Regions from separate parts of the Turicibacter faecis genome, predicted to be linked through region 2. Evidence: a T-box and tRNA genes for the amino acid it is inferred to sense, from the RefSeq annotation. Region 2 holds a T-box; the other holds one or more tRNA genes.
What was found. The T-box of region 2 lies ahead of leuS (leucine--tRNA ligase). A T-box ahead of a tRNA ligase gene usually reads a tRNA of that ligase, here a tRNA-Leu.

Region 1: it has a tRNA-Leu gene. The T-box ahead of leuS (leucine--tRNA ligase) is inferred to sense a tRNA for this amino acid. The anticodon was not compared.

The regions. Positions count from the first base shown of each region.
Region 1 is NZ_AP028127.1:1,634,419-1,650,163, reverse strand. It holds tRNA gene AACH31_RS07915 (tRNA-Ser) at 8-100, shown strand; tRNA gene AACH31_RS07910 (tRNA-Met) at 120-195, shown strand; tRNA gene AACH31_RS07905 (tRNA-Asp) at 199-274, shown strand; tRNA gene AACH31_RS07900 (tRNA-Phe) at 286-361, shown strand; tRNA gene AACH31_RS07895 (tRNA-Gln) at 370-444, shown strand; tRNA gene AACH31_RS07890 (tRNA-Lys) at 450-525, shown strand; tRNA gene AACH31_RS07885 (tRNA-Leu) at 561-649, shown strand; rRNA gene rrf (5S ribosomal RNA) at 657-765, shown strand; tRNA gene AACH31_RS07875 (tRNA-Asn) at 775-851, shown strand; tRNA gene AACH31_RS07870 (tRNA-Thr) at 858-933, shown strand; tRNA gene AACH31_RS07865 (tRNA-Trp) at 946-1,019, shown strand; tRNA gene AACH31_RS07860 (tRNA-His) at 1,022-1,097, shown strand; tRNA gene AACH31_RS07855 (tRNA-Gly) at 1,102-1,175, shown strand; gene AACH31_RS07850 (CoA-disulfide reductase) at 1,268-2,602, shown strand; gene AACH31_RS07845 (hypothetical protein) at 2,716-3,003, shown strand; gene AACH31_RS07840 (AAA domain-containing protein) at 3,118-7,518, shown strand; tRNA gene AACH31_RS07835 (tRNA-Leu) at 7,623-7,706, shown strand; gene AACH31_RS07830 (cation diffusion facilitator family transporter) at 7,941-8,840, shown strand; gene AACH31_RS07825 (patatin-like phospholipase family protein) at 9,090-10,127, shown strand; gene AACH31_RS07820 (hypothetical protein) at 10,627-10,812, shown strand; gene AACH31_RS07815 (sodium-dependent transporter) at 11,033-12,391, opposite strand; gene AACH31_RS07810 (DUF1540 domain-containing protein) at 12,669-12,980, shown strand; gene AACH31_RS07805 (5'-nucleotidase) at 13,221-13,919, shown strand; gene AACH31_RS07800 (5'-nucleotidase) at 14,000-14,980, shown strand; gene AACH31_RS07795 (aldo/keto reductase) at 15,030-15,745, shown strand, end outside.
Region 2 is NZ_AP028127.1:1,768,853-1,784,597, reverse strand. It holds gene AACH31_RS08845 (IS30 family transposase) at 1-207, shown strand, start outside; gene AACH31_RS08840 (universal stress protein) at 293-754, opposite strand; gene AACH31_RS08835 (alpha-amylase family glycosyl hydrolase) at 1,080-3,191, opposite strand; gene AACH31_RS08830 (DUF2600 family protein) at 3,404-4,444, shown strand; gene AACH31_RS08825 (class I SAM-dependent methyltransferase) at 4,682-5,245, opposite strand; gene AACH31_RS08820 (TIGR01212 family radical SAM protein) at 5,247-6,200, opposite strand; T-box leader at 6,581-6,801, shown strand; gene leuS (leucine--tRNA ligase) at 6,926-9,361, shown strand; gene AACH31_RS08810 (Cof-type HAD-IIB family hydrolase) at 9,399-10,220, opposite strand; gene clpB (ATP-dependent chaperone ClpB) at 10,435-13,023, shown strand; gene AACH31_RS08800 (DUF3899 domain-containing protein) at 13,072-13,500, opposite strand; gene AACH31_RS08795 (peptide ABC transporter substrate-binding protein) at 13,797-15,731, shown strand.

The DNA of each region.
Region 1 (15,745 bases), 130 kb from region 2:
GAAAAATGGAGGAATACCCAAGTCCGGCTGAAGGGATCGGTCTTGAAAACCGACAGGGCGTGAAAGCGTCGCGGGGGTTCGAATCCCTCTTCCTCCGCCATATTAAAATAAATAAACATCGCGGGGTGGAGCAGTTGGTAGCTCGTCGGGCTCATAACCCGAAGGTCGCAGGTTCAAGTCCTGTCCCCGCAACCAAAAGGTCCAGTGGTGTAGCGGTTAACATGCCTGCCTGTCACGCAGGAGATCGCGGGTTCGATTCCCGTCTGGACCGCCATTTAAATAAAAGGCTTGGTAGCTCAGTCGGTAGAGCAAAGGACTGAAAATCCTTGTGTCGGCGGTTCGATTCCGTCCCAAGCCACCATTTAAGAATGGGCTATAGCCAAGCGGTAAGGCAACGGACTTTGACTCCGTCATGCGCTGGTTCGAATCCAGCTAGCCCAGCCAATGATGTCCTGCTAGCTCAGTTGGTAGAGCATCTGACTTTTAATCAGAGGGTCAGAGGTTCGAGTCCTCTGCAGGACACCATTTTGAAAAAAGGCGCGTGCCTGAAATGATGAAATGCCTGGGTGGCGGAACTGGTAGACGCACAGGACTTAAAATCCTGCGGGTGGTGACACCCGTGCCGGTTCGATTCCGGCCCTAGGCACCAAAAAAGGTCCAGTAATGATAGCAAGAAGGTCACACCTGTTCCCATACCGAACACAGAAGTTAAGCTTCTTAGCGCCGATGGTAGTACGAAAGTGCGAGAGTAGGACGTTGCTGGGCAACAAAAAAGCCTCAATAGCTCAGTTGGTTAGAGCACTTGACTGTTAATCAAGGGGTCCTAGGTTCGAGTCCTAGTTGGGGCGCCATAAAAAGCCGGAATAGCTCAATTGGTAGAGCAACTGACTTGTAATCAGTAGGTTGCGGGTTCAAGTCCTGCTTCCGGCACCATATTTAAATAATAGGGGTGTAGTTTAACGGTAGAACAGCGGTCTCCAAAACCGTTAGTGTGGGTTCGATTCCTGTCACCCCTGCCATGGCGATTGTGGCGAAGTGGTTAACGCATCGGATTGTGGCTCCGACATTCGTGGGTTCGATTCCCATCAGTCGCCCCAGTATGCGGGTGTAGTTTAATGGTAGAACTTCAGCCTTCCAAGCTGACTGTGAGAGTTCGATTCTCTTCACCCGCTCCAATATGATTTTAACATCCTTCGGGGTGTTTTTTTTATTAAAAATCATATATAATAGTTGAACTGCCAGTGATATTGATTCAGGGAGGTTTATTATGAAAGTGATTATAATCGGTGGTGTTGCTGCTGGGATGAGCGCGGCTGCAAAGTTAAAACGTGCGAATAAGGAAGCCGACGTTGTTGTGTATGAAAAATCTAAGCATGTTTCGTTTGGGGCTTGCGGATTACCTTATTTTGTTGGAAACTTTTTTGAGGATTCAAATAAGATGATTGCTCGAACAGCAGAACAGTTTAATGCTTCAGGTATTTCGGTTAATACAGAACATGAGGTTTTGTCTATTAATACGATGAATCAAACGGTATCGGTTAAAAATTTATTAACTGAAGAGATCTTTACAGATCATTATGATCAATTGATGATTGCAACAGGTGCGAGCGCTATTATTCCTCCGATAAAAAATGTTCATGTAGGGAATGTTTTCACCTTAAAAAGTATGGAAGATGGTCTAGCTTTAAAAAATATGATGGCTAATGAGGCTTTAAAACGTATTGCGATTGTTGGGGCAGGATTTATTGGTTTAGAGGTTGTTGAGGCAGCTAAGCAATACGGGAAAGAGATACACGTATTTCAATTAAATGACCGCGTACTTGTTGATACATTTGATAAGGAAGTTACAGATATTTTAGAGGAAGAATTAAGACAGCAAGGCGTTCACTTACACTTGAATAATACGGTTACTGAGTTAATCGGCGACACTCAGGTGCAAAAAGTTGTGTCAACTGATGGAATATTTGATATTGATTTAGTTGTTTTAACAACGGGTGTTCGTCCTAATACAACCTTTTTAAAGGATAGTGGCCTTGAGATGACGGCAAATGGGGCAATTATTATTGATGAGGAAGGGCGTACTTCAGTACAGGGCATTTATGCCGCAGGAGATTGTGCAACTATTTCTCATCGTTTAAAGAAGGATCCTGCATATATTCCTTTAGCAACTGGTGCTAATAAGATGGGACGTATTATTGGTGAAAATTTAGCTGGGGCTCATAAGAAGTTTAACGGATCTTTGGCCTCTGCTTGTTTGAAGGTCTTAAGTTTAGAGGCGGGACGCACAGGATTATCTGAAAAAGAAGTGCAAGATTTAGGAATTGATTATCGCTCTGTCTTTATTACTGATATGAACCAAACCTCATACTATCCTGGACAATCTAAAATATCTGTTAAGTTAATTTATGATGCTCATACGAAAGTTATTTTAGGGGGACAGGTTGTTGGACGCAAAGATGCTGTTCAACGTGTTAATGTTTTGGCAACGGCTATTTTTGCACGTTTAACGACAGACCAATTGGCAATGTTAGATTTATGCTATGCACCACCATTTTCAAGAACTTGGGATGTTTTAAATATAGCAGGAAGTGTTGCAAAGTAAAGTTTTGAATGAAAGAACTTATGTCAAACATGAAAACTGTTTAAGACATAAGTTCTTTTTTTGTGTCAAATAGAAAAAAAGTCAATATAATAACTAGTAAAGGAGGGATTATTATGAATGAAAATGATAGTGCTCCTATTAACTGTGATGAATGTCATCATGATCAGGAATTCAGTAAAGAAGTATTAAAAGAGGCGGGAGTTACAACGGGTTATTTATCAAAGGAAACTCCACCTATAGACCATCCGATGCATCGCCGATTACATTTTTTGATGTTTTTAATTTTAATCTTCTTTTTCTTAATTGTGGTTCTAATCGGAGGCAGTCGTCTTTCTTTAACAGGGGAGGAAAAATCAAATACGGAATTGGTAGAAATTCCAATTATTTTAGGGGATGTCTAGTGTTTATAGACATCTTTTGTTTATTTTGTCGGAATATGTAATCCTATAATAGGACGGAGATTGTTAGTTTATGTGATATAATGAAAAAAAGTGTGAATTAAGGGAGTGAAGGGTTTGAACAAGAAGGTAAAGCAGTTATTTGAGTATTTATTAGCACTCCGTCATTTAACGAATCAACCGATTCGTGAGATTAAAATGTATGAAAAAACATGGATGTTAGAAGAGTTGCCTGTTGGTGAAGGATGCTTTCTAGGAGGAGCTGGTGTTGATTCTCGGGCCTATCTAGAGGTGCACCAACAAGTTTTTAAAAATGATTATCCTTCTTTTGACGATAAAATAGGACAGGTATTATCGTTATTAAAATTTGATTACACTAAAGATGGAAGTTCTGTTTGTGAGGTTAATGAACTTAATATAATTATGATGCAGCAACTTAATCAATTAGAAGAAAAGGCAAAAAAAATTGATTTAAACTTTGTAAATTTAACAGATTGGGAACGTTTATTGCTAGATTTTTTTGCGCCGACAATTGAAAAAAATGAGCTTTTTTTACGCCTTGAGGGAGCGGAGTCGACGATGAGACAGTTGCTAATTGATTATGAGGCTTGGATTAGTAAATGGAGTCAATGGTCACTTGTTCAGAAGAAAAAACGTCAGGTACAAAAGCTTTATGATTACTTTTTTCAATTAAGACAAATGATGAAATCAGAGGAGCATTCCTTTGAAATAATGATGGGAATTGGGATGTTAACTTATCAGTTAAAGCAACCGATTCATCACCCGATGCTTGTAATGAGGCTAGAACTTGATTTTGATGCTGAAAATGGTGTCGCTAAATTATTGCCAGGTACCCGCGGTTATCAACTGGATTTAGAAGTTTTAGCAGGGGTTGAGTTTTCTAACCAACAGGAGATTATGCAATTAAAGGAAAGTATTTTGGATCAGTTTATTTCTCCCTTTGATTCGGAGACAACGGAGGGAATTTTGAGGCAATTGGTTCATTATATGCATCCAAGTGGTGCTTATTTGTCAGCTGATGAAGCGCCATTGGTAAGTAAGTTTCCGATGATTAGGCAACAGAGCATGATAGTTGTAAGAAAGCGGTCAGAGGTGTTGCTCAAGGAAGATTTACAGTCAACGATTGAGTATATCAGTGAGGGCGGGATGATTCCAAAGCCGCTTCAAGCGATTATCGATGTAGATGGATTGAAGCAGACTGATTCTGAGGCGCGGGAGTGGAAGAAAACGTGTGAGCAATTATTATTTCCCTTACCTGCGAATGAGGAGCAAAAGGATGTGGCAAGAAGGCTCGCTAATAATATTGCCTTGACTGTACAGGGACCACCGGGTACGGGGAAAAGCCATACGATTGTTAATTTAATTTCTCATTTGTTAGCGCATGGAAAACGTGTGTTAGTAACGAGTGAAAAGGATAAGGCGCTTCGTGTTCTTCTTGAAAAGTTACCGGAGGAAATTCAACCTTTATGCGTGTCTTTTTTAGGGGGAGATCGGCAATCATTAGCCCAAATTGAACAATCTATACGAACAATTTCTGATGGATTAGCTACCTATGATACCAAATTATTGGAAAAAGAGATTCAAGTTTTAAGTCGCCAATTAGACATGGTTCGTCGTCAAATGAGTTTGACTAAAGGTAATCTGGTTCGTTTTAAAGAGTTAGATGCTAAAGGTCAGATGTGGAAGGATAAGCTCTGTCAACCGTATGAATTTGCCCAAATGGTTGCGGCTCACTACGAACGTTTAGGCTGGATTAAGGATAAGGTTGACATGGAGGCGCCCGTCCCTTTAAGTGAGGACCAGTTTATCACTTTATGGGAATTAAAGGGATCATTGCCTAAGCATCATCAAGACGTGGCCCATCTCAAGTTACCCGCCCTCAATCGTTTAATGAGTCTAGAGGAGTATCGTAAACTATTAAACGAGGAAAGGGGATATTTGACACGGATTGAAGAGCTAAAACTCATGCCGAAGCTGTACGAACTTGAAGAAAATCGAACATTTATTGAAGCATTGAGTCAGCAACTCGAACCACTGTGTCAAAAGATTGATAAATTAAGGGATCCGCTAGAACAAAGGATTTTAGAAGAATGTTTACTCAATGAGGAACGTTCACTTATTTGGGAGACCGTTTTTAATCGATTAAAGGATATTATGAATCGGTTAAATGAGATTGAGGTGCTTTTAGTTAGTGATATTATTGAGTGTAATTATTATGATCATCCTAAATATGATCAAATGATGACGTCATTGAAGGAAAGACTTCAGTCAGGTAAAGGAATTGGCGGCCTTTATTTAACATTTAATTCAGATGTTCGTGCTTTTTATGAGAATACGCGCATTAATGGACATAAAATTTCAACCTTAGATGAATTAAACCGGATAGAGGCTTGGCGACAAAAAAGTGAGTTATTACTCAAATTCTCGAAAATATGGAATAAAAATATGGCCCCAAATGGCGGTGATTATATCGAGGGGAATGAAACCCAGGTCCTTTTCGCGCATAATCAAAAAATGAAACAGTTTGGGATTATTATGGAATGTCTAGCGGAAATTAAGCAATTAAATGCTTTTTTAAGCCCTATTATTTCGGGCTATAAGGATATTGGTTATGATAATTTATCTGATTTAAAGGCGCTTTCCTACTCTATTGAACTGACCAAAAATAAAATGAGACAAAAGGGATGGCAGGATGTGTATCAAGTATTATTAAATAAATATAAGCCACTTTTAATCGGTGAACAGATTCACTCGATTGGTCAGGAAATTTATGATGCACTTGTTAATAAAGATTTGGCCTTATTTTCGGAGAAAATTGCAACGATTCAATTTTTGAATCAGATGAAAGAACAATACCAACACTTTTATGAGTTGTTGAATGTATTAAAAGGGACAATGCCTCTTTTTGCAACGGAAATTACGATGAAAATAGGGGTGAAAGAACCGCTACCTGGAACCCTTCAAGAAATGATTGATTATGCTAAATTGGTTACCTTTTTAGACTCACTAGAGGATTGGAAAAGCGGTGAGTTAGAAACAAAACTTAGGATGCTTGAAAAAGAGGAAACATCCCTTATAAAGCAATTAATTTTTAAGATGACGTGGAATAATCTTTTAAATCGGGTTACCCTAGAGGAAGATCGTGCTCTGCAAACATGGATGCAAGTCATGAATCGTATTGGAAAGGGAACGGGGCGCCAAGCTCAAAAGTTTAGGAGAGAGGCAAGGCTTGAAATGGAAAAGTGTCAAAGTGCAATTCCGGTTTGGATCATGCCCGCTAAGGAGGCCATTGAAAACTTCAAGGTGAATCCGGAGTTATTTGATGTCGTAATTATTGATGAAAGTAGCCAATGTAATGTGTTGAGCTTACCGCTATTAATGCGTGGGAAGCGTGTGGTTATTGTCGGAGACGATCAACAGATTAGTCCCGTGATGCCTGGAATTTCGGATGCCTCAGTTAAAAGTTTAATGGATCGTTATTTATATAATATTGAAAATGGCAATACATATGATTTGAAAACATCACTTTATGATATTGCATGTCGAGTTTTTTCAAGTAAAGGGAAGTTGATGTTAAAGGAACATTTTCGTTGTGTTCCTGAAATCATAGGTTTTTCAAATAAGCTCGCCTATTTTAATGAGATGATTCCATTAAAGTTACCTGAGTTATCAGAGCGGATCGGGCAACCTGTCATGTCTATTTACGTTGAGAATGGTGCGCGTGATGAGCGAAAGACGAATCTTAACGAGGCCATCCGTATTGTTGAAGATATTAAGTCTTGTGTTGAAAATAAGAATTATGAAGGTAAGAGTATCGGGGTTATTTCGTTATTAGGAGGGGAACAGGCTAAGTTAATTCAGCGGTTACTGTTAGACGCAATTGGCGAGAAGGTAATGGTTGAACGTCAAATTATTTGTGGTGATGCTTATTCATTTCAGGGGGATGAGCGTGACGTGATGTTTTTATCGCTTGTTATCGCACCCAATATGAGATATAACGCATTAAATAAGAAAATGTATACGCAACGATTCAATGTTGCGGCAAGTCGAGCCCGTTCTCAAATGCGACTGTATCATTCGGTAACATTGAGCCAGTTGTCATCTGAGGATTTAAGATATGAATTATTAGCGTATTGTCAGCATCCGAAACCTATGTATGAATTAGTGAGTCGCGAGTGCGAGACGATGTTAGAGTGTGATGTGAAAAAGGCGTTAGAGTCTTACGGTTATGCTGTTAAATCTAAAGTATCTATTGGAAAATATCAGATGGACCTTGTGATTGAGAGTGGACGTTACAGATTAGCGATCGAGTGTGATGGCGATACGTTCTATGGCGTTGAAAAGATTGAACAGGAGATGGAACGTCAACGTGTTCTTGAAAGAGCCGGATGGACATTTATACACCTTCGCGGAAGTGTTTTTTATCGCAATCAGGAAAAGGCGTTACAACCTATTTTAGATCAAATTGAAAAACTAGATCGGGGGTTAATAACTTAGGGGCTATTTCCCCTAAGTTATTTAAAAGAAAATTTAAAGAAAAAATAGCAGTTTCAGGGTTGATTTTTACCTCAAATTTGGTATAATAAAAATGTAAGTGAATGGCGGGTATGGCGGAATTGGCAGACGCGCTAGATTTAGGCTCTAGTACCTTCGGTGTGCAGGTTCGACTCCTGTTACCCGCACCAATTTATATCATGAAAGGTGTCCTCAGGGACGCCTTTTTTGCGTTTTCATATTCACGGAAATAGCTTTAAATTGAAGATCTCTAAGCGGTTCAATCATAACCATAGAAATCGAGGATAACTTAGAGGTCGTATTGTCTATTTTTGTTTTAAAATAGAAAAAAGAAAAAATCAAATTTTCTTGATGAGGCGAGTATAATTCAATATAGATTGTAGAAAAGGAAAGTTGTGAAAGAAATGAATAGACGCCTAGAAGAGAAAAAAGAACAGGTTGCATTAAAGATTTCTTTAGGAGCGGGTATTTTATTTGTACTAGTTGAGCTCTTAGTCGCTATTTTATCAAAGTCTCAGGCTGTTTTAATGGATTCGGTTTATGATACGTCGGAGCTTGTTATGATTTTATTTTCATTAAAATTAGTTCCGCTTCTTTATAAACCAGTGAGTGAAAAACAGCCGTATGGTTATTCTCAAGTTGAGTCATTATTTATTGCGATTAAGGGATTTGTTCTTGTTTCGGTAACCGTTGCATTAATCGTAAATAATGTTCAGATTATGTTTCACGGCGGACGAGATGTTCAATTTTTACCGATTGCCTACTTTGAGTTATTTGCGACGGTTCTTGGAGGAGCCGTGATGTTAATTTTAAGAAGGATGAATCGTTTGGCGAATTCGCCAATTTTAAGAACAGAAATTATGGAGTGGACGATTGATGCGGTGGCTAGTTTTGGAATGGCCCTTGCTTTTTTCTTGCCAGCGTTAATTCATCATCCATGGCTTGAGCGCATGCTTCCCTATTTAGATCAGGTGATTGCCATTTTTTTATCATTTTTTGTATTACCCCTACCTATCCGTGCCGTTGTAACAGCTATGAGAGATATTTTCTTAATGGCCCCGGAAGAGGAAACAATGAGGATTATCAAGGAAAAATGTGAACCTATTTTAACGTATTATGGATTAGAAGAAGCAACCTATGATGTAGTTCGTACGGGAAGAAAAGTGTGGATTTCAATTTATATTTTACCGATGGATGAATTTATATCTGTTACACTCTATTCAAAAGTCCAAGATTTGTTGGAGGTTTCATTGGCGGAAGAGTTCAACGATTTTTATATTGAGTTATTGCCAGATATTTTATAAATGAACCCGATCATTCATCTCGTCTATTTAGGAGGGGAGTCTTATCAAACCCATAGGAACGACACGCATAGTGGTGTGGCTTCTATGGGTTTGATTTTTATGATTTAAGCGGGAAAAACGTGGTTTTTAGGTATCTGAATAAGATGCAAATGGCAATTTTGTATATATAGACGGAGAAAACTGTATTTTTTTGTTTTAATGCATATAGTTAATAGTAGGCTAAATCTGATGTGAAAAGGGGGAGTTTACGTGAAAAAGAAAATCTGTATTTTATCGATTGATGGGGGAGGAATCCGCGGAATCATTCCTGCAAAAATTTTAGTAAGATTGGAGAAGTTGTTGCAGGAGTACAGTCGAAATCCTCAAGCAAGAATTAGTGATTATTTCGATTTAATCGCGGGAACAAGTACAGGGAGTATTTTAACAGGGCTCTATTTATGCCCAAGTGATGGTGAGAGGAAGATGGCCAAATATACAGCCCAGCAAGCGTTAGATTTATATTTAAATGAAGGGGCCAAATTATTTCAACGTTCTTGGAAAACAAAGTTTTTTGACTACTTTGGGCTGCTAAATCCGTTATATAAAGAGAATCGGTTAGAGGACATCCTTACCGAATATATAGGTGATTTAAGGCTATCGGAGCTATTAAAACCGTGTTTAATCCCGAGTTATGATATTGAAAGCGGGAAGGCGGTATTTTTCAATCAAGTAACGGCTATTAAAGATAAGAGCCGTGATTTACTTGTTAAAGATGTCATTCGGGCCTCAACAGCTGCTCCAACTTATTTTCCGGTAAAAAATGTCTTAAACCCTGTCCATCATCATTCACACACGTTTATAGATGGGGGATTGGTTGCGAATAACCCAACATTATGTGCGTATATTGAGGCGTGTAAATTTGAAGGATATTCCGATACAGATGATATTATGATTCTATCTCTTGGAACAGGGGCAAGGGATCAAACTTATCAGTATCAGCATTCTAAAAGATGGGGAAAAGTCGGCTGGATTGTTCCGCTAATTCATATTTATGGCTCAGTAGGGTCACAAACGGTCGATCATCAATTGGTACAACTTTATCAACGCCATCATATTCGAAGTCAATATGTTCGAATTGAACCGAATTTAGGAAGTTTTGGAGTGAGCCATGCCATGGATGATGTAAGTATAAAAAATATCTTGGCGCTAGAGGCAGTAGGAGAGCGGATGGTTGAAGAGTATGATGAACAATTGAAAAGTTTTGTTCGTCAACTTTGTCTGAATCACGACTTAAAAGTCTCAAAATAATCAATGGTAAAGAAGAATTGGGGGCTAGTTTTACACCACCTTCTTCTTTTTATAGGTAGTCAAACACCTCAAAAAAGGGGCACTTTTAAAAGGAATGAAGAAGAGATAGGGTCTAGTACCTTCATCGTAGACAAAAAAATAAAAGCGACACTATCAATGATGATAGAATCGCTTTTGGGTCTACTACGGAGGTACTTTTTCTTATGCAAGCCAACAAGATTAATCGCCACTTTACTTATTCCAAGGAATTAAAACTTCATGCCGTTAAACTTTATTTGTGAACAATTGAAAATCCAAGATCCAAAGCGTATTTATGTTTGGGCGAAAGTTTATTAGGATCAAGGTGAACTGGCTTTCATTGACTAACGAGGCAAAAAGGCCACAGGGCGTCCTAAAACAAAACTGAGGATCTTTGAAAAAGAAGTGGAATATTTACGTGAACACCATTTATTATTAAAAAAGTCAATCAAGAGAAAAAAAGGGGGGCTAAGGACACAAGATGAATTTGAATTTATTCATGAGCATGCCAAAGAACTTTCCCTTAGCCGTCTTATTTAGCTTAACCTTTGTTTCGTCATCAGGCTATTATACTTGCTTAAAAAGATATGCTACACCCCGTGTTGATCGTGACGAGGAGTTTTATCGTTTAATTTTAGACGTGTTTAATGATTCGAATGGGATCTAGGGTGTAAGAAGAATTAAACAGGCATTACTTAACAAATACGGATGGATTGTTAATCATAAATGCAGTCGTCGTATTAGGCGTAACTATCCCTTAGCCTGTGTTTTACCTAAGCCTAAGTTCAAGCATCGCCCATAACCTCTTATAATACCAAACGCATTCAAAAAAATACGGTATGAGTCCCGTTGAATAGAGACTTCATACCGTATAAATTCGCTTTTTATTAAAAGAGGGCTTGGATTCCTGTTAAGAAGACAATAGCAATCGCAAGCGGTGCAATAAATTTAGTGATTGTTAAATAAATCATCGTTGTTTTAATGGAGCAGGCCCCTTGCTGTAATTCATCGGCTACTTCATCTTTTTTCATGATAAATCCGAGGAAACTAATGATAAGCAACCCTCCAATCGGCAGAATCACATTAGCCGATAATAAATCCATCCAATCAAATAATGTATTCCCATTAAAAGAAAGGGTTGTATTTGGTGTCTGTGATAAAGAGCAGAAGATTGCGATAATGATGACGGCAATACTGGTTAATTTTAAGGCCTTCTGGCGATTAACATTTAGCTCTTCGGTCACATACGTAATAATAACCTCAAAGATCGAAATAACAGAGGTTAAAGCGGCGATAAATAAGAGTAAGAAGAAGAGGGCCCCAAAGATATTTCCACCTGGCATTTGTAAGAAGACATTTGGTAATGTAATGAATACAAGACCTGGTCCGGACGTTGGATCAATTCCAAATGCGAAGACAGCCGGAAAAATAGCTACCCCTGCGAGTAGAGCAATCATCGTATCGGCCACGGCTATGGAGCAAGTCACCGTTGATAAGTTTTCCTTCTTACTAATGTAAGATCCATAAGTTAACATCGTTCCCATCCCGACGCTTAAAGAGAAGAATGAATGACCGAGTGCGTCTAAAATAGAATTTATCGACACTTCACTAAAGTCAGGTTTAAATAAAAATTTTAACCCTTCAGCTGCACCAGGAAGTGTAATAGCTCTCACCACAAGTAAGATAATGATTCCAACTAGTCCTGGCATTAAAATTTTAGTATATTTTTCAATACCATCCTTAATTCCACCGAATAGAACGACAACTGCTAAGAGAGTGAATATAATCGTATAAATAATAGGCGTATGTCCCGATGAAAAATGATGAAAAGTTTGGGTAATTTGCTCAGAAGACATGCCCGAAAAAGCGTTTGTTAAGCTTAATAAAAAGTAGTGAATCGTATATCCTGCAATAACGGTGTAAAATCCAAGAATCATAAAAGCGGCAATGATACCCAACCATCCAATAACAGGCCATTTCGTATTTGGTGCTAATTTTTTAAATGATCGCACGGCGTTTGCTCCACCGCGTCGTCCAATAATAAATTCTGCTAATAGTACAGGAAGCCCTACTCCGAGAATAGAAATTAAATAAATGAGAATAAAAGCAGATCCCCCATTTTCTCCAACAATATAAGGGAACTTCCAAATGTTACCTAGACCAACTGCGGATCCTGCAGCGGCGGCAATTAATCCAAACCGTGAACTAAATCCATCACGCTTTTGTGTTATTGTTTCTTGACTCATAAAAAAACCTCCTACCATTCTACTTGACATCTTTTTTCATGTCACTCCTCTTTCCTTTTATACTTCTTTAAACCTACCCACCTACAGTACCTACTTCATGGTTTAAATTCATAAAAGTGAGTCTATTTTAGCATTTCATAAAAGGTTTGAAAAGGGCGATGCTTTTGAAAATAAAACGTTTTTTTGTCGAATATATAGAGAGTTCAAAGAATAAAAAGTAAAAAAAAAAGGGAAGATAATGTACGTGAGGTTATTTATTTAAATGGGAGGTTTTAACATGGCAATTAAATGTGGAGCACATAATTGTGTACATAATGATAATCACGGAAACTGTTATGCGGGTGTGGTAAATGTACGTGGTGCACACGCGGTGACAACAGATGAAACCATGTGTAAAAGTTTTGCCGATCAAGATTTAAGAGCAGACGCTGAATTTGCAATGGAATTTAATGCAGCACCTAAAAAAGCAGGCGTAACTAATATTAAATGCGGAGCATGCCAATGCAAACATAATGAAAAGCATAAATGTCATGCGCATGATGTTCAAATTAACGAAGTAACAGCAAGTTGTGAAACATTTGAACAATAATAGAGATTGTAAACGTCATTAAAATTTTTCATGAGTCTAAGGCGATTTATTCTAGAGTTATAAAACGTCTTAGGCTTTTTTATATTGTAGTAGCCGTCATGAGTTTTTTTCACAAAACTGCTAGTCACTCGCGAAAGTAAGGTTAAATGCTTAGCCATGACAGATATTTTTAAATGGATGTTCTAAAGGAGAGAGGGGCTATCATATACTATGATACATAGTTTAGAGGAGCGAAAATAGATGGAGAGATTGAATATTGGCGTAGATTTAGATGCTATTTTTGAGATGCAGATTAATGAACACAATTGTTATAATCCAGGCCTTTTATTGCCTTTTTGTCAGCGGTTGATGGGGTTAAATCATCAAGTTGTTGAATTGTTTGTCTTCTCCATGCACGATCCATCCATTTCCTCTATCGTTTTTGACAGTTTATCTTATTACGGGTTAAATATTAATCAGCTTATTTTTACCGGGGGGGAGTCGACGGTTTCATATTTACACGCGCTTGAAGTTGAGGTTTATTTGTCATTTGATGAAAAAGGTATTAGGCAGATGAAAGAAAGCGGAATTCTTTCTGGACTTTTGACGAGACAGGGATATAAGGAAACCTTAAGTTTTATTTTTGATCATCGGTTATTTTTAGATGAGATAACGTATCCGGGCCTTGGAAAGTGGTTGCCTCTCATTGGATATTTACAGCAACAAAAGTATCCGATATCGGTTGAATTAATGACGACACGCACGTGTAGTGTTGACCGACTGGTGCTAGAACTTTTTAAAGAATCAAATTGTAAGATTAATGCGATGTGTTTTATCGCATCAGGAAAGGGAGAGGATTTAATTGAACTCTATTCGCCGACGGTTTATTTTTCCGCCTGCTCTCAAGAGGCGCTCAAACCTCTCCCTAATGCAGAGTGTATTTTAAATATTGCCTTTTAGCATGAGTTGATAAAGTAAAAAGAAATCGCTATAATAAGGTTAAGTGGTTATCCCATAAAATGTAAAAAGAGGTGATTGAGATGGCGTATGATTTAAGTGACAAGTTAGTTGTGGCAATTTCAAGTCGAGCATTATTTGATTTAGAATATGAAAATACGATTTTTGAAAAAGAAGGAATTGAGGCCTATACGCGTTATCAAATAGAGAATGAGAATACTGTTTTAGCTAAAGGAACGGCCTTTCCATTGGTGGAGGCGTTACTAGGTTTAAATGAGAAATTCGAAGAGCCTATCGTTGAGGTGATTATTTTATCAAGTAATAGTCCGGAAACTGCCTTAAGAGTATTTAATAGTATTGCAGAGTATAAGTTAGATATTGTACGTGGGGCATTTACTGGGGGTGAGGCAAAACATCCTTATTTAGGAGCTTTTAATATTGATCTGTTTTTATCACGAAATGAAAAGGAAGTTCAAGATGCCATTGATCAGGGGGTTGCAGCAGCACTTGTTTATGATACTCCAAGAGATTACCACCCTAATCAAAAAGAAATCCGTATTGCATTCGATGCAGATGCTGTTGTTTTCTCGGATGAATCGGAGTTAATTTATAAGCAAAAGGGATTGGAGGCCTTTTATGAAAATGAAAATGAAAATGCGGAAAATGCAATGAATGAAGGGCCATTCGCCAAACTTTTAAAAACATTATCGAAAATAAAAGAAAAAGAAGATACGCTTGTCAAAATCGCGATTGTTACGGCTAGAAATTCTCCAGCGCATAAACGCGTTATTTTAACGTTACGTAAATGGGGATGTAAGGTTGATGAGATGTTCTTCCTAGGAGGGGTTGCAAAGGATAAAGTATTGAAGGCCTTTAATGCTCATATCTTTTTTGATGATCAAGATCATCACGTGGGACCAGCTTCTCAATTGATTCCGTCGGGACGTGTTCCGTATAAATCAGATTCTATGCTAAATCAATTGAATCAAAATCAGGAACAACAGGAACCATCCGTTCAGGAACATCATGAAGGGGCGACAGAAGAATCATATCATGGTGAATGATGAGGAGAGCAGATGAAATAAAAATAGAGAAAGAATTGGGGAATGAGACGTGGAAAAATTTAAACTAGGAATGAGTGACCAAATGGTATCTCAAATTGCCCTCGGTTGTATGGGACTAGGGGGATCTTGGAATAAGAGTGAAGGGATGACAAAAGAAGACGAAATAACAGCTGTTAAAGCGGTAGAGGCAGCACTTGAGCAAGGAATTAATTTTTTTGACCATGCGGATATTTATAAAAATGGCAAATCGGAAAGCGCCTTTTCTGCGATTTGGGAGGCTAATCTTGTGGACCGAGAGTCAATTTATATTCAATCTAAGTGTGGGATTCGATTGGCGGATGACTTATTTATGGGCTCTGCTCCCCACTATGATTTAAGTTATGCTTATATTATGAAGTCGGTTGATGGTATTTTAAAACGTTTGAAAACGGATTATTTAGATACGTTATTACTTCATCGTCCCGACGCCTTAGTTGAACCTGAGGAGGTAGCGAGAGCATTTCGTGATTTAAAGGAACAACAAAAGGTCCGTTATTTTGGGGTGAGTAACCATAATGCAGCCCAGATAGCTTTATTACAATCGTATTTAAGTGATCCGCTTGTGACGAATCAATTAGAACTTTCGTTAGTTCAGTCTCAACTTATTGACGAGGGATTAAACGTAAATTGTGCAGTGAATCCCGGAAATTATCGAAATGATGGAACCTTTGAATATTGCCGTTTGAATCAATTAACGATTCAAGCTTGGTCTCCCCTTGCAGGTGG
Region 2 (15,745 bases):
GACGCCTATTCCTCTTGGCAAAGAGGAAGTAATGAAAATGCCAATGGTCTTCTTCGAGAATTCTTTCCGAAGAAGACGGACTTAGCACGAGTTAGTGAGAAAGAGATTGATGAAGCCCTCCTCCTCATTAATCATCGACCACGAAAATGCTTAGGTTGGAAAACTTCATTCGAGCTATTTCATGAGAAACTGTCGCATTTGTATTGACAATTCTTCATAAAAAAAAGACAGCGATTCTTATTGTTTGAATCGTTGTCTTTTTTATAATCGATAAGGGGTCACGAGGTTCTATTTAATGAGAACCACCATTACGAATGACGTTCACGTCACATGTTGCATGTTTAACAATATCAAGAGAGACGCTTCCTAATAAGAAACGGTCTAGTCCAGATTTATTGCTTGCACCGCATACAATTAAATCGACATCGTAACCGGGTGCAATGACTTCAGCAATCGCAAGTCCTGGCGATGAGCTATAAGTCTGAACCACTTCTATTTCTTTAATTCCCTCTTTCGTTGCATCTTCTTTAAATTTATCTAAGACACCATCCATATAATCTGAGAAATCTTGTTTAAAAATATAGGTCGTTGCGAGCATTCCCGTTGGATCGATTGGGGTATAAATAATTGTATTTTTTTTAATATGACAGATTGTTAATTTGGCATTGAACGCACGTGCAGTTTCAACGGCTGATCTAAAAGCGGTTTTTGATTTTTCACTATCATCAACAGCGACTAAAATATTTCGGTACATCATAGATTCCTCCTCATGATCATTCATTTCAATTCAATAATTAATCTCTCACACTAATTACCTTTATATGGTTATGTATTTATTATATGAAAAAACTAGATATTTTATGCTTATTCGTATCGTATTTCCTTTACCTTGAGGCGTTTAGTCTCATTTAATAATAGGCACTAGAGGTGATTAGGGTGGGCATAGACGCTTTATTAAGAGAAATGAGGTTTAGGGCTGCGAAAAAGGGGAGATAAATAGGGGGATCCGGTAGTTAGCATTCTTTTTAGAGGGACGGGGAATAAAAAAATCAGCGTACAGAACGCTGATTTTTTTTGTCTTATAATTTAATGATTTTAACTTCCCCTGGTTGTAAGTGAAGACGTAAATTATGGTTATTGTCAAATTCATGAACTTCACGTTGCCATTCATGAGTTGAGAATAATAATGATCCTGTACACCATGTGTTTCCTGAATTTTTACGTAAATCTTCAATGTGTACTGTTACGTCAATTGGACGATACATATCTGTACTTGCTACAATAATGAAAGTGTTATTGTTGAAGTGACCACGTTTTCCTTCTTCAATGTATCCAAATCCAATGGCAGGATCACCTAAGTTATCAAATCCAAGTGGAACGAAGTTACTTAAGTTTCTAAACGTTGATAAATGGTTTTTACGAATTTGTGAAACAGCTTCTAATGTATCAGGTAATTCCCAACGCATATGATTTAAGTAGTGAATTGCAAATTTATCAAATAACGCTAATTTTCCGAAGTAACGATCGTTGTGCGGTAAAATATATTGTTCATAATCACGGCAATCAAGTCCTGTATTCATTGGCTGAATTTCATAAACCTCTTGCCCTGAGTTAATGAAAGGAACCCCGTTAGGCATAAACATATTCATCACTGTTAACATTTTTGATAGCGTGCGTCCACCTTCGCGAGCAGCTAAACGAGGAGTATCGTGTGTTTCCCCTCCAGCAAATACTGGACATGGTAAGTGTCGTGACTCATACATGAATTTGTGTGTGCGGTGTTCAAATGTACGAGGTTGTTGGTAGAATCCGTATCCGATGATCATGTTATATCCATTATCGCGTGATACTTTTGCATTTTCATCTTGTAATTCTTCAGCGATGAAGCAGAAGTCTGGATCGTTTGTACGCGCATTTTCAATAATGCGATGGATTAATTCAGATGGAAGGGCGTGTCCCATATCGATACGAGCCCCATCGATTCCATAATTTTGTTGATAGAATGGAATAATATTTGATAAAGTTGCCCATAATCCTTCGTTGATAATATTACCTTTATATAAATTTGATTTAATTGTATCGAATAAGATATAAGGAGGAAGATCTTGGCCACCTAAATATTTTTGGCTCTCAACTGGATGATCCATGTACATACGGAAGAAAGTAACATCTGTCCAAGGTGGTTGAACGTCGTTAATATGGTCTGAGAAGGCAGGTGCAACAGTTAAACCAAATTCGCGACTAACGATATCTAAAATAGAAGCTCCTGGTGTTTGACGGTATTCTTCAACGACACGTTCCCATTTTTGAGGATCGATGATGTTTGGTGCGTATGAGAATTTACGAATGTGATTCCATACAGATTGTGATGAATAGACTTGTGGTAAGTATTCAGGTTTTGGCGCAAGTGTATTACCAAGTCCAGGTACATGTGGTGGGTAATATTCATGGAACGTATCGGTATATACCCAGTAGAACCAATCTGGATGTTCTAAAATTAAGTCACTTTCAACCGAATTCGTTCTAGGAATGATGTCAATCATGACTTTCATATCTAAAATATGACATGCTTCAACGAATGCCTGGAATTCTTCTTCTACAGTTAAGTCTGAACCTGTCATATTATCTTTTAAACTTGGGTCGATTTCAAAGAAATTACAAACTCCGTAAGGAGATCCTAATTCACCTTTTTTATCTTTTAATGAAAATTTTGAAATAGGTAACATATAAACCGTATCCACACCCATTTTTTTAAGTAACGGAAGTAAGACTAATGATTTAACAAATGTTCCCGTTTCGTTTAAATCGTATAAGTTATGATTTTCTAAATCACCGCTGCGGTCATGATCCCATGACGTCGATGTACGTACCATCATTGAATAAACAACTGAATCTTTGATCCAGTCTCCCCCTAAATAGCCAGGTTTAGCCTCATATGCTTGATTGATTTGACTAATTGACTGATTATAATTCACGTTTTCCTTTGCTTTTGGTAAGATGTAAGACTCGATTACTTCACTGTAGAAGTTGTATGGATTGACGATAAGCTCTCCCCAACTCGTGCGCACCATTTCTTCCCCTTGATAGTTCCAAGCATTCCATAAATCTGGAACCACGTAATTATAAACGTCATTTTTTTGGTCATGCTTTCTTAATGTATGTAATAATTTTTGTAATTTACTCTCCCTCACTATTTATTCCTCCGTTTCCATAAATGCACATTTATTATATCATCTTTAAGGGGAAAAAAATAGAAAACTCGCATGAAAGAGGCGAGGTTGTAATCGGTTACTGATAGGGAGAGTAATATTTTTTGTTAAAATGAGGAATATTTTTATAAAATGTTGTTTGAATATTAAAGAGGTAGCCTAAACTATAGGAAGTAGCATGAAGAGGTGATAAGATGTTTTATCCGGCTCTAATGATGAATTTTTATCGATTCTATCAGCCTAAAACGAAAGCTTGCTTAATTTTTTATGAAAAGCAAGCGACTCAAATAACAGATCCTAAATTAAAAAAAGAAGCATTAGCCAGTCTCAAACAAAAGGCATTTCATTGTTATGGGGCATCTTTTTATGCCTCCTTAGTCCCACAAAGTAAACAGTCTGATTATTTATGTTTTATGACTGCCTATCAAAGTATTTGCGATTATCTTGATAATCTAGTGGATCAGACTCCTATTATAAACGAAACAAATTTTAGACGATTGCATCAATCGTTATTAGATGTTTTTAAATTGACGCCGCCAAGTCAACATTATTATCAGTATCAAACCCAACAACTCGATTCGGGGTATTTGAATTTACTCGTACGAATTTGTCAAAGATGTTTAAGAACGATTGATAATTATAAAAGATACCAACCTTATTTTTCACGTTTAGCACGACTTTACGTGGATTTACAAGTGTATAAACATTTAAAAGTGAGCGAACGTGAAGAGCGTCTGAAGCAATTAAAAGTTGAAAATGAAAAGTTAGCTGAAGGACTTACTTGGTTTGAATTTGGTGCGGCGTGTGGTTCAACGCTTGGAATTTTTACGATGGTTGCCTATGCGATGAATCAAGAAAAGTATCAGGTGACTCCAGACCGTATTTTTCAGTCCATGTTTCCCGGTGTTCAGCAACTACATATCATGTTAGATTATGTAATTGATTTACCAGAGGATTTAGCGGATGGCGAGCTAAACTTTTTTTCTTATTATAAGAATGACGATGAAGGAATCGATCAAATCCTTGAATTATATCGGCGAGTTCAACGCGAGGTGGAGCATTTACCGGAGAAAGTGTTTCACCAAACGATTAATGATGGATTGTTTGCTCTATATTTAGCAGAAGGGTTGAGGAAAAATCCAATGCTAAGAACATTCGAAAAAAAAATCATGAAAAATTTAGGGTTAAGGGCACGCTTTTTACTTCATCATACAAAGAAATTCGTCCGATCTTAAAAATAGGGGGAGAGGAGCTTTGTCGTCTCTCCCCCCCTGAAACTTGGGCAACGAGAAAACAGTCTCGCGATGAAATAATGTTTTAGTATAGTTACTTGTTTAAGTGGAGCTTTTCTAAAAAATGAAATTGGCAATCGAATGTTTTGGACGATTAGCGGTTTAGATAGGACATAAAAAGGCTCTAGATTCATTATTAATATATAAGGATAAAAAAAAGTTACCTTTCGGTAACCTTTTTTAATGGAGTTTTTCAATGGCAATAATAAACGGGGCCGTTTTTCGATTGGTGAATTGATAGGTGAGCACTTGATACATTTTTGAATCTAATTCATGAAGACGTGACTCCAGATGATTTCGTTCGATTTTTCCTTCTAGGTGCCCGTGGTAAATGACAAGGATGATAATCCCGTTTTTTTTGAGCAATGAGAGGAGATCAGTGACTGCTTTCCATGTCGTTTCCCCGTGGGTAGTGATGGCTTGGTCACTTCCAGGAAGATAACCTAAATTAAAGATTGCAGCACTCACTGGTTGGGTCACATAATTAGACAGGTTTTCATGTCCATCATGAATGAGACTCACTTGAGTGAGGTTGGCAGCCTCTAATTTATGTTGTGTATTGATAATCGCCTCTTTTTGAACATCAAAACTGTAAACATGACCTGTTTCCCCTACAAGTTCCGCTAGGAATAAGGTGTCGTGTCCATTTCCTGCTGTTCCATCAATCGCAACATCACCGGGAGATAGAGCCCGTTCGAGTAAGTGTTTTGAGAAGGGAAGGATACGTTCTAGTGTCTGAGCCATGTTACTTTTCCTCCTTTTTGTAAAGGCGACCTTGGTAAGTATTTCTTTCCTTTAATCGATCGTCGATGGCGTTTAACACTTCCCATTTTTTGAGGCTCCACATCGGACCAATGAGTTCCTCACGAACGGCGTCACCTGTTAGTCGGTGGATAACCATATGAGGAGGAAGAATTTCGAGTTGATCAACGACTAAGTCTACATATTCGTCTTTTTCCATGAGTTTTAGTTTGCCTTTTGTTAGCATTTTGTGCATCGGTGTTCCGTCGATAACATGAAGAAGGTGTATTTTAACCCCTTGTACATCGAGTTGGGCAACTGCTTTGGCAGTTTCGAGCATCATGTCATGTGTTTCATTTGGTAAGCCATTAATGATATGGATGATGACATCAATATTTTTTGCTCGTAGTTTTTGAACTCCTTCAACTAGTGTTTGGTAGTCATGTCCGCGATTAATGAGTTTTCCTGTTTGGTCGTGCATCGTTTGAAGCCCCAGTTCTACCCATAGGTCAACTTTTTTATTCAGCTCTCCTAAATATTCAACGACATCATCTGGGAGGCAGTCTGGGCGTGTTCCGATGGAAAGGGCGACGATGTTATCATCGCATTCTAATACAGCTTCATATTTTTTTCGTAAAACTTCAAGCGGGGCATGAGTATTCGTAAAGGCTTGAAAATAGGCGATATATCCCGCTTCGGGCCATTTTTGATGCATCATTTCTTTTACTTGGTTAAATTGAGTTTTTAAATTGTCTTCCGGATTTCCGGCAAAGTCTCCACTTCCTTTTGTACTACAGAATGTGCATCCTCCATATTTAACTGTTCCATCAATGTTTGGGCATGTAAATCCTGCATTGATCATGACTTTAAATATTTTTTGATGGTATTTTTCACGTAAATGATAATTTAAGGTGTGGTATCGTTTATCAGAGTAACTATATGGAAAGGGATTATTCATCGTTTTTTCCTCCTTTAAATGCTTCGTTTATTTAGTATCTTGTCGATGATATCAAAGATAACAGGTATGCTGAACGATTCAAGCTCTCCGGATCAAGGCGGTCAGTCATTCGTTCTTGAACCGCTTGAATCTCATAAGCGCCGCTTGTTTGAAGCGGGATCTGTTCTCTAAGATTTTGGGTACTTTTCTTTTTAGTTTGGCGTTCCTTCTAATTTTTTAAGCGATTCAAAACTTATTTAGACGTCTATATTTTATCATAGAAAGGGAGGGGCAGGCACGTGATATTGTCTAAGGACGTTTTTTCCAACGGTTTTTTGTAAAAAATCTTGTTTTTTGGGTAATGTTTGATATAATTTTTTCTATAATAACCTTATAGATAGATAGAAACGATGAAAAGGATTAGTAGTAAGACGAGGCTATTAAAGAGAGCGAATGGTTGGTGGAAATTCGTATAGAGTCCCTTATGAACTCACCTTGGAGTTGCAGTTGTGAAAAGAAGTAAGAGCTGCCGCCTGTTTGGCGTTAAAACAATGAAGGGGTAAAAGCTTTTTAAGGTTAGCTTTTGCAACTAAGGTGGTACCGCGTCGATGACGTCCTTAGCTCGTTTTAAGGTACTTTTTTTTATGCTTAAAAAGGGTAACTCGCTTCATCGCTTTGTGTGTAAAAGGACTGCCGATTAAAAAGTGACAGGAATACCCTTAAATGGGTATATAGGAGGTAATGTTATGGCATTCGATCATCAACAGATTGAAAAAAAGTGGCAAAAATATTGGTTAGAAAATAAGACGTTTAAGACATCTGATGATTCTTCAAAACCAAAATATTATGCATTAGATATGTTCCCATACCCATCAGGAGCTGGACTTCATGTCGGGCATCCAGAAGGTTATACGGCAACAGATATTGTTTCACGTATGAAACGTATGCAAGGATATCGTGTCTTACACCCAATGGGATGGGATGCGTTTGGATTACCGGCTGAACAATATGCATTAAATACAGGAAATGACCCACGTGAATTTACGGATATTAATATTAATACGTTCCGTCAACAAATTCAATCGTTAGGATTCTCTTACGATTGGGATAAAGAGTTAAATACGACGGATCCAAAATATTATAAATGGACACAATGGATTTTCACACAACTTTACAACATGGGACTTGCTGAAATTAAGGACATTGAAGTAAACTGGTGTGAAGGATTAGGAACAGTTCTTGCCAATGAGGAAGTTTTAAACGTGAATGGAAAAATGGTTTCAGAGCGTGGAGAACATCCTGTTATTAAAAAACCGATGAAGCAATGGGTGCTTAAAATTACTCACTATGCTGAACGTTTATTAGAAGATTTAGAAGGTCTAGATTGGACGGAAAGCATTAAAGATATGCAACGTAACTGGATTGGAAAAAGTGAAGGGGCATTAATTAATTTCAAGGTAGATGGAACGGATGCTTCATTTGATGTTTTTACAACACGTCCAGATACTGTTTTTGGAATCACTTATGTCGTTTTAGCGCCAGAACATCCACTTGTAAGTGAAATTACAACCCCAGAATATCAAGAAGCTGTTCATGCTTATCAAGAATCATCGAAGGCAAAATCAGATCTTGAACGTACGGAATTAAATAAAGAGAAATCGGGAGTTCCAACAGGTGCCTTTGCGATTCATCCAATAACAGGTGAAAAAGTTCCTGTTTGGATTGGAGATTATGTCCTTGCAAGCTATGGAACAGGTGCGGTAATGGCAGTTCCTGCACATGATGAGCGCGACTATGAATTCGCAAACAAATATGATTTACCAATCAAGCAAGTTATTGAAGGAGACTTATCAGAAGGTGCTTTCACAGGTGATGGAGCTCACATTGAATCTGACTTTATTAATGGGATGAATAATACTGAGGCGAAGACGGCCGTGATTGATTGGTTAGAAGCTCACGACTGTGGATCACGCAAAGTTAACTACAAATTACGTGATTGGTTATTCTCACGTCAACGTTATTGGGGAGAGCCATTCCCAGTTATTTTATGGGAAGACGGAACAATGTCTGTACTCGAGGCGGACCAATTACCACTTGAATTACCAGTAATGGATAATATTAAGCCATCTGGAACAGGGGAATCACCACTTGCTAATGCAACAGAATGGTTAGAAGTTGTTCGTGAAGATGGAGTTAAAGGGCGTCGTGAAACAAATACGATGCCACAATGGGCCGGAAGTTGCTGGTACTACATTGGATATATTTTAAAACAAGGTAACGATTATGTTGGATTAAATACAGAAGAAGCAAAACAATTATTAAAAGAGTGGTTACCAGTTGACCTTTATATCGGTGGGGCAGAACATGCGGTATTACACTTATTATACGCTCGCTTCTGGCACAAAGTTTTATTTGATTTAGGAATCGTTGAGACGAAAGAACCATTCCAACGTTTATTTAACCAAGGAATGATCTTAGGGGAAAACAACGAGAAAATGTCTAAATCAAAAGGAAACGTTGTAAATCCAGACGATATCGTTGAATCACATGGCGCAGACACACTGCGTTTATATGAGATGTTTATGGGACCTCTTGATGCAGCAATCGCTTGGTCAACAGAGGGTCTTGATGGAAGCCGTCGTTTCTTAGATCGCGTATGGCGTTTATTTGTCACACCAGAGCACACATTAACAGAAAAAATCACGGTTGATAACGATGGAAAATTAGATAAAGTTTACCATGAAACGGTTAAAAAAGTGACAGAAGACTATGAAAAATTAAGCTTTAACACGGCGATTGCACAAATGATGATTTTTGTGAATGAGGCGTATAAAGCAACAAGTATTCCACGTGAGTATGTAGAAGGATTTGTTAAATTATTAAATCCAATTGCTCCTCATATGACGGAGGAAATTTGGTCTGTTCTTGGTCATGAAAATACAGTGACTTACGAAGCATGGCCAACTTATGATGAAGCGAAGTTAGTATCTGATACAATCACAATTATCGCTCAAGTTAATGGTAAATTACGTGCACGTATCGATGTTGCGGCGAATATTTCAAAAGAAGAAATGTTAGAATTAGCAATGGCTCATGAAAATGTTCAAAATTTCGTAGCGGGTAAAGAAATTGTTAAAACAATTGCTGTTCCTAAAAAATTAGTGAATATTGTTGTAAAATAAGAAGAAAAGCTCATGGATTTTATCCATGAGCTTTTTTTTACTTCTGCGTTAAGATATATTCGTGAATATAGTGGGCAACTCCACTCTCTTTATTAGATTTTGTGGTCGCATTTGCGACTTCTTTTAGCTTATCAATCGCATTATCCATCGCGACACCTGTTCCAGCATACGTCAGCATCTCAATGTCATTATCACCATCTCCAAAAGCAATAATATCTTTTTGTTCGATGTTGAAATGTTTTGCTAGTTGCTCAATCGCTGTTGCTTTGTTCGTATCTGATTTAAATACTTCAATAATGTTGGCATTATCGCCATCCCAGTTTCGGCAGGTTACGATGTCACCGTAGTTTTCACGAAGGAAAGACATGACCTTCTCGGTACATCCTTCTTTAGCTTCTAATATAAATCCATTTGGATGTTCGTCTAATGTTTCTTTAAATGGACCATATTTAACAGATGTGCATGATTCGATATGGAACCAATCGCGAACACTATCCCCTTGATTTAACACATAGAGATGATCTTTGTATTCGCAGTAGGCATTAACGATAAGATCTTTCAGTTCTGAGTCAAAGAGCGTGATGATGACTTCTGTTGGAATTTGGGCAACGATGTCGGAAAAGTTCTCATTTTCTGGATGATGTATATATGCCCCATTAAAGTTAATAATAGGGGTATCAAGTCCTAATTCTTTATAGAAGTGGACTGACGCACGTGCTGGGCGTCCTGTTGCAATGACGACAATATGTCCCTCTTCTTTAGCTTTCATTAAAGCTTCTTTGGTTTTTGGGTCGAGTGTTTCCCAGTTCTGCAAAGCTGTACCATCTAAGTCTGTGACAATTAATTTTCTAGTTTCCATTGAAACACCTCCATTTAATTATCATATCATAGTTGGTTATGAAGTTAAATAAAGTTATTGAGAGGCTATTAAATCTATTAGTTATGGAGATAATTGTTAGTTTATAAATAAAAACGCTATTATTAAAAATTATTAGCACTCTTATTGACTGAGTGCTAAAACAGGCGTATAATAAAAGTATCATCAGAAATGATGAAGGATTGGAGTGATGATTATGAATATTAATAAAATGACTGAAAAGTTGCAACAGGGGTTAGTTGGTGCACAGTCTCTTGCGTCTTCGTTACATCACCAAGAGATTGATACCCCGCATTTGTTAACGACTTTATTACAAGATCATGACGGATTAGCTGCTCGTGTTTTTACAAAGGCAGGTTATCCTTTAAATAATATATTAGATTCATTGAAGCAAATGTTAGATAAAAAGCCCTCTGTGACAGGTGCCACAGGAGATCCTTACGTATCGGCTGATTTAAATCGAGCGTTATTAAAAGCTGATGATTATGCGCGCGCATGGAAAGATGATTATTTATCGATTGAACATGTGTTGCTCGCGATGCTCGAATCGAAAGATTATCAGATGAAGCAATTAATTAAAGAATATGGAATTAAGGAAAAAGAACTAAAAGAAATTATTTCACAGATTAGGGGGAATTCAAGAGTGATGACACAAAATCCAGAAGCAACTTATGAAGTGTTAGAAAAATATGGACGTGACCTTGTTGAGGATGTTAAGTCAGGTAAAATTGATCCTGTCATCGGGCGTGATGAGGAAATTCGTCGTGCTATTCGAATTTTATCGAGAAAGACTAAAAATAATCCTGTTTTAATCGGTGAACCTGGGGTCGGTAAAACGGCTATCGTTGAGGGATTAGCTTGGCGTATTGTGAGACAGGATGTTCCTGAAAGTTTAAAAGATAAAGTGATTTTTGAGTTAGATTTAGCAGCACTTGTTGCAGGTGCTAAATACCGTGGGGAATTTGAAGAGCGTTTAAAAGCAGTATTAAATGAGGTTAAAAATAGTGATGGACGCATTATTCTATTTATTGATGAGATTCATACGATTGTTGGGGCAGGTCGTACAGATGGTGCAATGGATGCCGGGAATTTGTTAAAACCTTTACTAGCTCGTGGTGAGTTGCATTGTATTGGGGCAACGACGCTAAAAGAATATCGTGAATATATTGAAAAAGACCCTGCGCTTGAACGTCGTTTCCAAAAAGTACAAGTCAATGAACCGACCGTTGAAGACACTGTGTCTATCTTACGTGGATTAAAAGATCGCTTCGAGGTCCACCACCGCGTTAGTATTTCTGACCGAGCTATTGTCGCTGCAGCAACATTATCGGATCGTTATATTACCGATCGTTTCTTACCAGATAAGGCGATTGATTTAATTGATGAGGCATGTGCAACAATTCGTACAGAAATTGACTCATTACCAGAAGAAGTCGATCGTATTAGCCGTCGTGTGACACAACTTGAAATTGAAGAAGCGGCGTTGAAAAAAGAAAAAGATGAGAATAGTAAACAACGTCTTGAAACTTTACAAAAAGAGTTAGCAAATTTAAAAGATGAATTAAAAGTGTTAAAATTACAGTGGGAAAAAGAAAAACAAGCCATCCATGGAGTTGCGGATCTTAAAAAAGAACTCGAAGGAGCACGCCGTGCGTTAGAGGATGCCCAAGCTCGTGGGGAATATGAAAAGGCAGCTGAATTGCAATATGGTAAAATTCCAAGTTTAGAGAAACAGATTGCTGAAGTGGAAACGATGCAACACGACGAGTCTGGAAAAGAAGGACGCTTATTGCGTGAAAATGTAACGGAAGAAGAGATTGCCGAAATTATTTCCCGTTGGACAGGAATTCCAATAGCTAAGCTCGTTCAAGGGGAACGTGAAAAGCTATTAAACTTAAAAGATGAATTAAAACGCCGAGTGATGGGACAAGACGATGCGATTGATTTAGTTGGTGATGCTATTATTCGTGCTCGTGCAGGAATTAAGGATCCACATCGTCCAATTGGTTCGTTCCTATTCTTAGGGCCTACAGGGGTTGGTAAAACTGAAATTGCGAAAGCATTAGCTGAATTTTTATTTGATAGTGAGGAACATATTGTTCGAATTGACATGAGTGAGTATATGGAAAAACATGCAGTTTCACGTTTAGTCGGAGCGCCTCCAGGTTATGTAGGTTATGAAGAAGGTGGACAATTAACGGAAGCTATTCGCCGTAAACCCTACTCAATTGTCTTACTTGATGAAATTGAAAAAGCTCATCCAGATGTCTTTAATATTTTATTACAAATCCTTGATGATGGACGTATCACAGATTCTCAAGGTCGTACGGTGGACTTTAAAAATACAATTATTATTATGACATCAAATATCGGGTCACATATTTTGCTTGAAAACCCTGATTTTGAACAAGCGCAAGAGCAAGTGCTCGAAGTTTTACGCGATTACTTTAAACCAGAGTTATTAAATCGTATTGATGAAATTATTACATTTAATCCATTATCAGAGTCAATTATTTACCAAATCGTTGATAAGTTTATTGCAGGATTAAATCATCGCTTAGAAGAACAACGAATCACAGTTCGATTAACAGATGCTGCTCATGCCTATGTCGCTGAAGCCGGATTTGATTCAGTTTACGGAGCACGTCCATTGAAACGATTTATCCAACGTACGATTGAAACAAAACTAGCTCGTGCCTTAATTGCGGGCGATATTGAGATGGATACAACGGTGATTGTTGATGCCGTTGATGGAAATATCGAGTTGTCTTATGAAAAAAATTAAATAAAAAAAAAAACTCATGTCCCGTTTGGGCATGAGTTTTTTTATACTTTAAAGAATAGCAAATGATAGGATAAAGCTTAAGGCCAGTAGGATGAGTGTTGAACTTAACAGTTGATTGATATCTAGCCACCTTTTAGATTGCTTATACTCATAAAATTCTTCAAAACTATGAAAAATTTTCTCCCCAGTTGCTTCATCGTAATCATTTTTCTTATCTTTGACATCCTTTGTTGTCCAATATTTTGGAAGAAAAAAAAGGACGTATCGTTTTGTTTTTTGCCACGAGTATTGGAACGTATAAAAGGTCCCCTGATCTAAAATCCATTTGAAAGCATAGATACAAAAGAAAAACAAAGAGACGAGAAAAAGTGTATTCGTGAATTGAAGTGCGGAAAATCCTTGTCTCAGTAAAAAGAGAAAGGTGATTCCTATTATCCATAAAATTGATTTGAAAAAGATAGGATACTGTTTTAGCATCATAGATTCCCCCCTTATATTTTCTCTATTATAGCAGAGATAGTCTCTAAAATAAGACTTTGTCATAAAAAATGACTAAATTTATAATAATTCTACGTATTTCAAAGAATCAGAACGGTTTATTACGAACGTTTTTTGTCATAGTCAATAAAAAAAATCAAAAAAAATAATAAAAGCGATTACAGACTAAAATTAGGATTTACAAACTATATTTTGGAAGTTAAAATGTAAATAAGTATCGTGAGCGATACAAAAAATACCAATTATGGTAATAAAAAACGTAAGGGGGAAACAGCGTGAATAAGAAATTAGTAGGAATTTTCGCCGCTGCTTTCTGTGCTTTTGGGCTAGCCGCTTGTTCATCAGGTGATGCAAATCCAGCAGATAGTAACGGAAACCCGAGTGCAGGGGAAGCAAAATCGGGTGGCAAAGTCTTAAAATTATTAGAAACGTCAAACATCAAGAGCTTACTACCTTGGCAGGCTACAGACTCAGTATCATTCTTAATGTTAGGTAACATTTTAGAGGGATTAGTGACATTCGGTGAAAATGGGGAAATCATGCCAGGGGTAGCAAAAAGCTGGGATATCTCAGAAGATGAATTAACGTATACGTTCCATTTAAATGAAGACGCAAAATGGGTAAAAGCGAATGGGGAAGAATATGCACCTGTTACCGCTCACGATTTTGTTTATTCTTGGAATCAATTAATTGACCCTAATACAGGGGCGGAGTATAACTTTATGTTAGAAACTGCCGGAATTGAAGGGGCTGGAGATGCTTTAGGATTAGCATCAAACTTAGTGACTTATAATGCAGATTCAAAAACATTATCGTCATTAAAAGTTTCAGATTATAAAGATACGGATTCTCAAACAGCACAACAACAATATGATGAAGCAAAAGCCGAATTAGAAGAGGGAATTGCTTCTGCTGAAGAGGCGATTAAAGGATTAGGATTTGCCTCTGTTGAGGAAGCAAATCAAAATATGCAACAATTAATGGATGGATTAGGATTTAAAGCAGTTGATGATTATACGTTTGAGGTAAAATTAGAAGCTCCAACACCTTATTTCTTATCATTAATGGCGTTCCCATCATTCTATCCAGTTAATGAAAAATTTGTTAATGAAGTGACAGAAGATAAATTTGGAACAACAGTTGATAATTTCTTATATAACGGTCCTTTCTTATTTACAGAGTGGAAAATTTCAAAAAGCTTCTATTTAACTAAAAACCAATCTTACTGGGATGCTGAAAATGTAGCGTTAGATGGTGTAGATTTTGTTGTCAATGAAAACATCGATAATAATACATGGGTAAGCTTATATACAGACGGTAGTGTAATGGAAGCGAAGCTAAGTGGAACAAACGTAGCCACTTATGGATCACGTCCAGATGCAGTGGCTGAGGGAGATCCAGGCGTATTCTATTTAGAAGTTAACCAAGGAAATGGTGCCGCAACACCAGTAACTAAATTATTAGCTAATGCTAAAGCGCGTAAAGCTCTTAATATGGCGATTGATAAATCATTTATTACAGATGAAGTATTAGCTAATGGATCAATGGTTGCTGATTATTTAGTACCAAAAAACTTTGCATACGGACCTGAAGGAACATCAGTTGAAGGACAAGATTTCCGTACGACATATGAAGGATTTAACACTTATAATAAAGAAGAAGCTAAAAAATTATGGCAAGAAGCCATGGAAGAAACTGGAGTAACAGGACCAGTTGATTTAGAAATTTTAATTCAATCAGCAGATTCAGCAATTAAAATGGGATCAGCGATTCAAAATGATGTGCAAGAAGTTTTAGGAGAATTTGGTGTAACAGTTACGATTTCACCGGTTCCATTCCCAGAAAAATTAGCACGTGTTTCTTCTGGTGACTATCAATTAGCGTTATCAGGATGGAGCCCAGATTATGCTGATCCAATGACTTACTTAGATATGTTCGTCACAGGTGGGGGACATAATAATATTGGATATTCAAATGCTAAATATGATGAGTTAGTTAATTCAGCAAAATCAGGGGATTTAGCAACGGATTATGAAGCACGTTGGAATGCATTAGTTGAAGCGGAACAAATTTTATTAGGTGAAGATCAAGCGTTAATTCCGTTATATCAAAAAGGTGTTGTTAATTTACGTAGTCCGAAGTTAGTAAACTATTGGAAGCAAGCGGTTGGACCTGATTATTTCTATAAATGGGTAGATATTCAAGACTAATTGAGATCATTTAT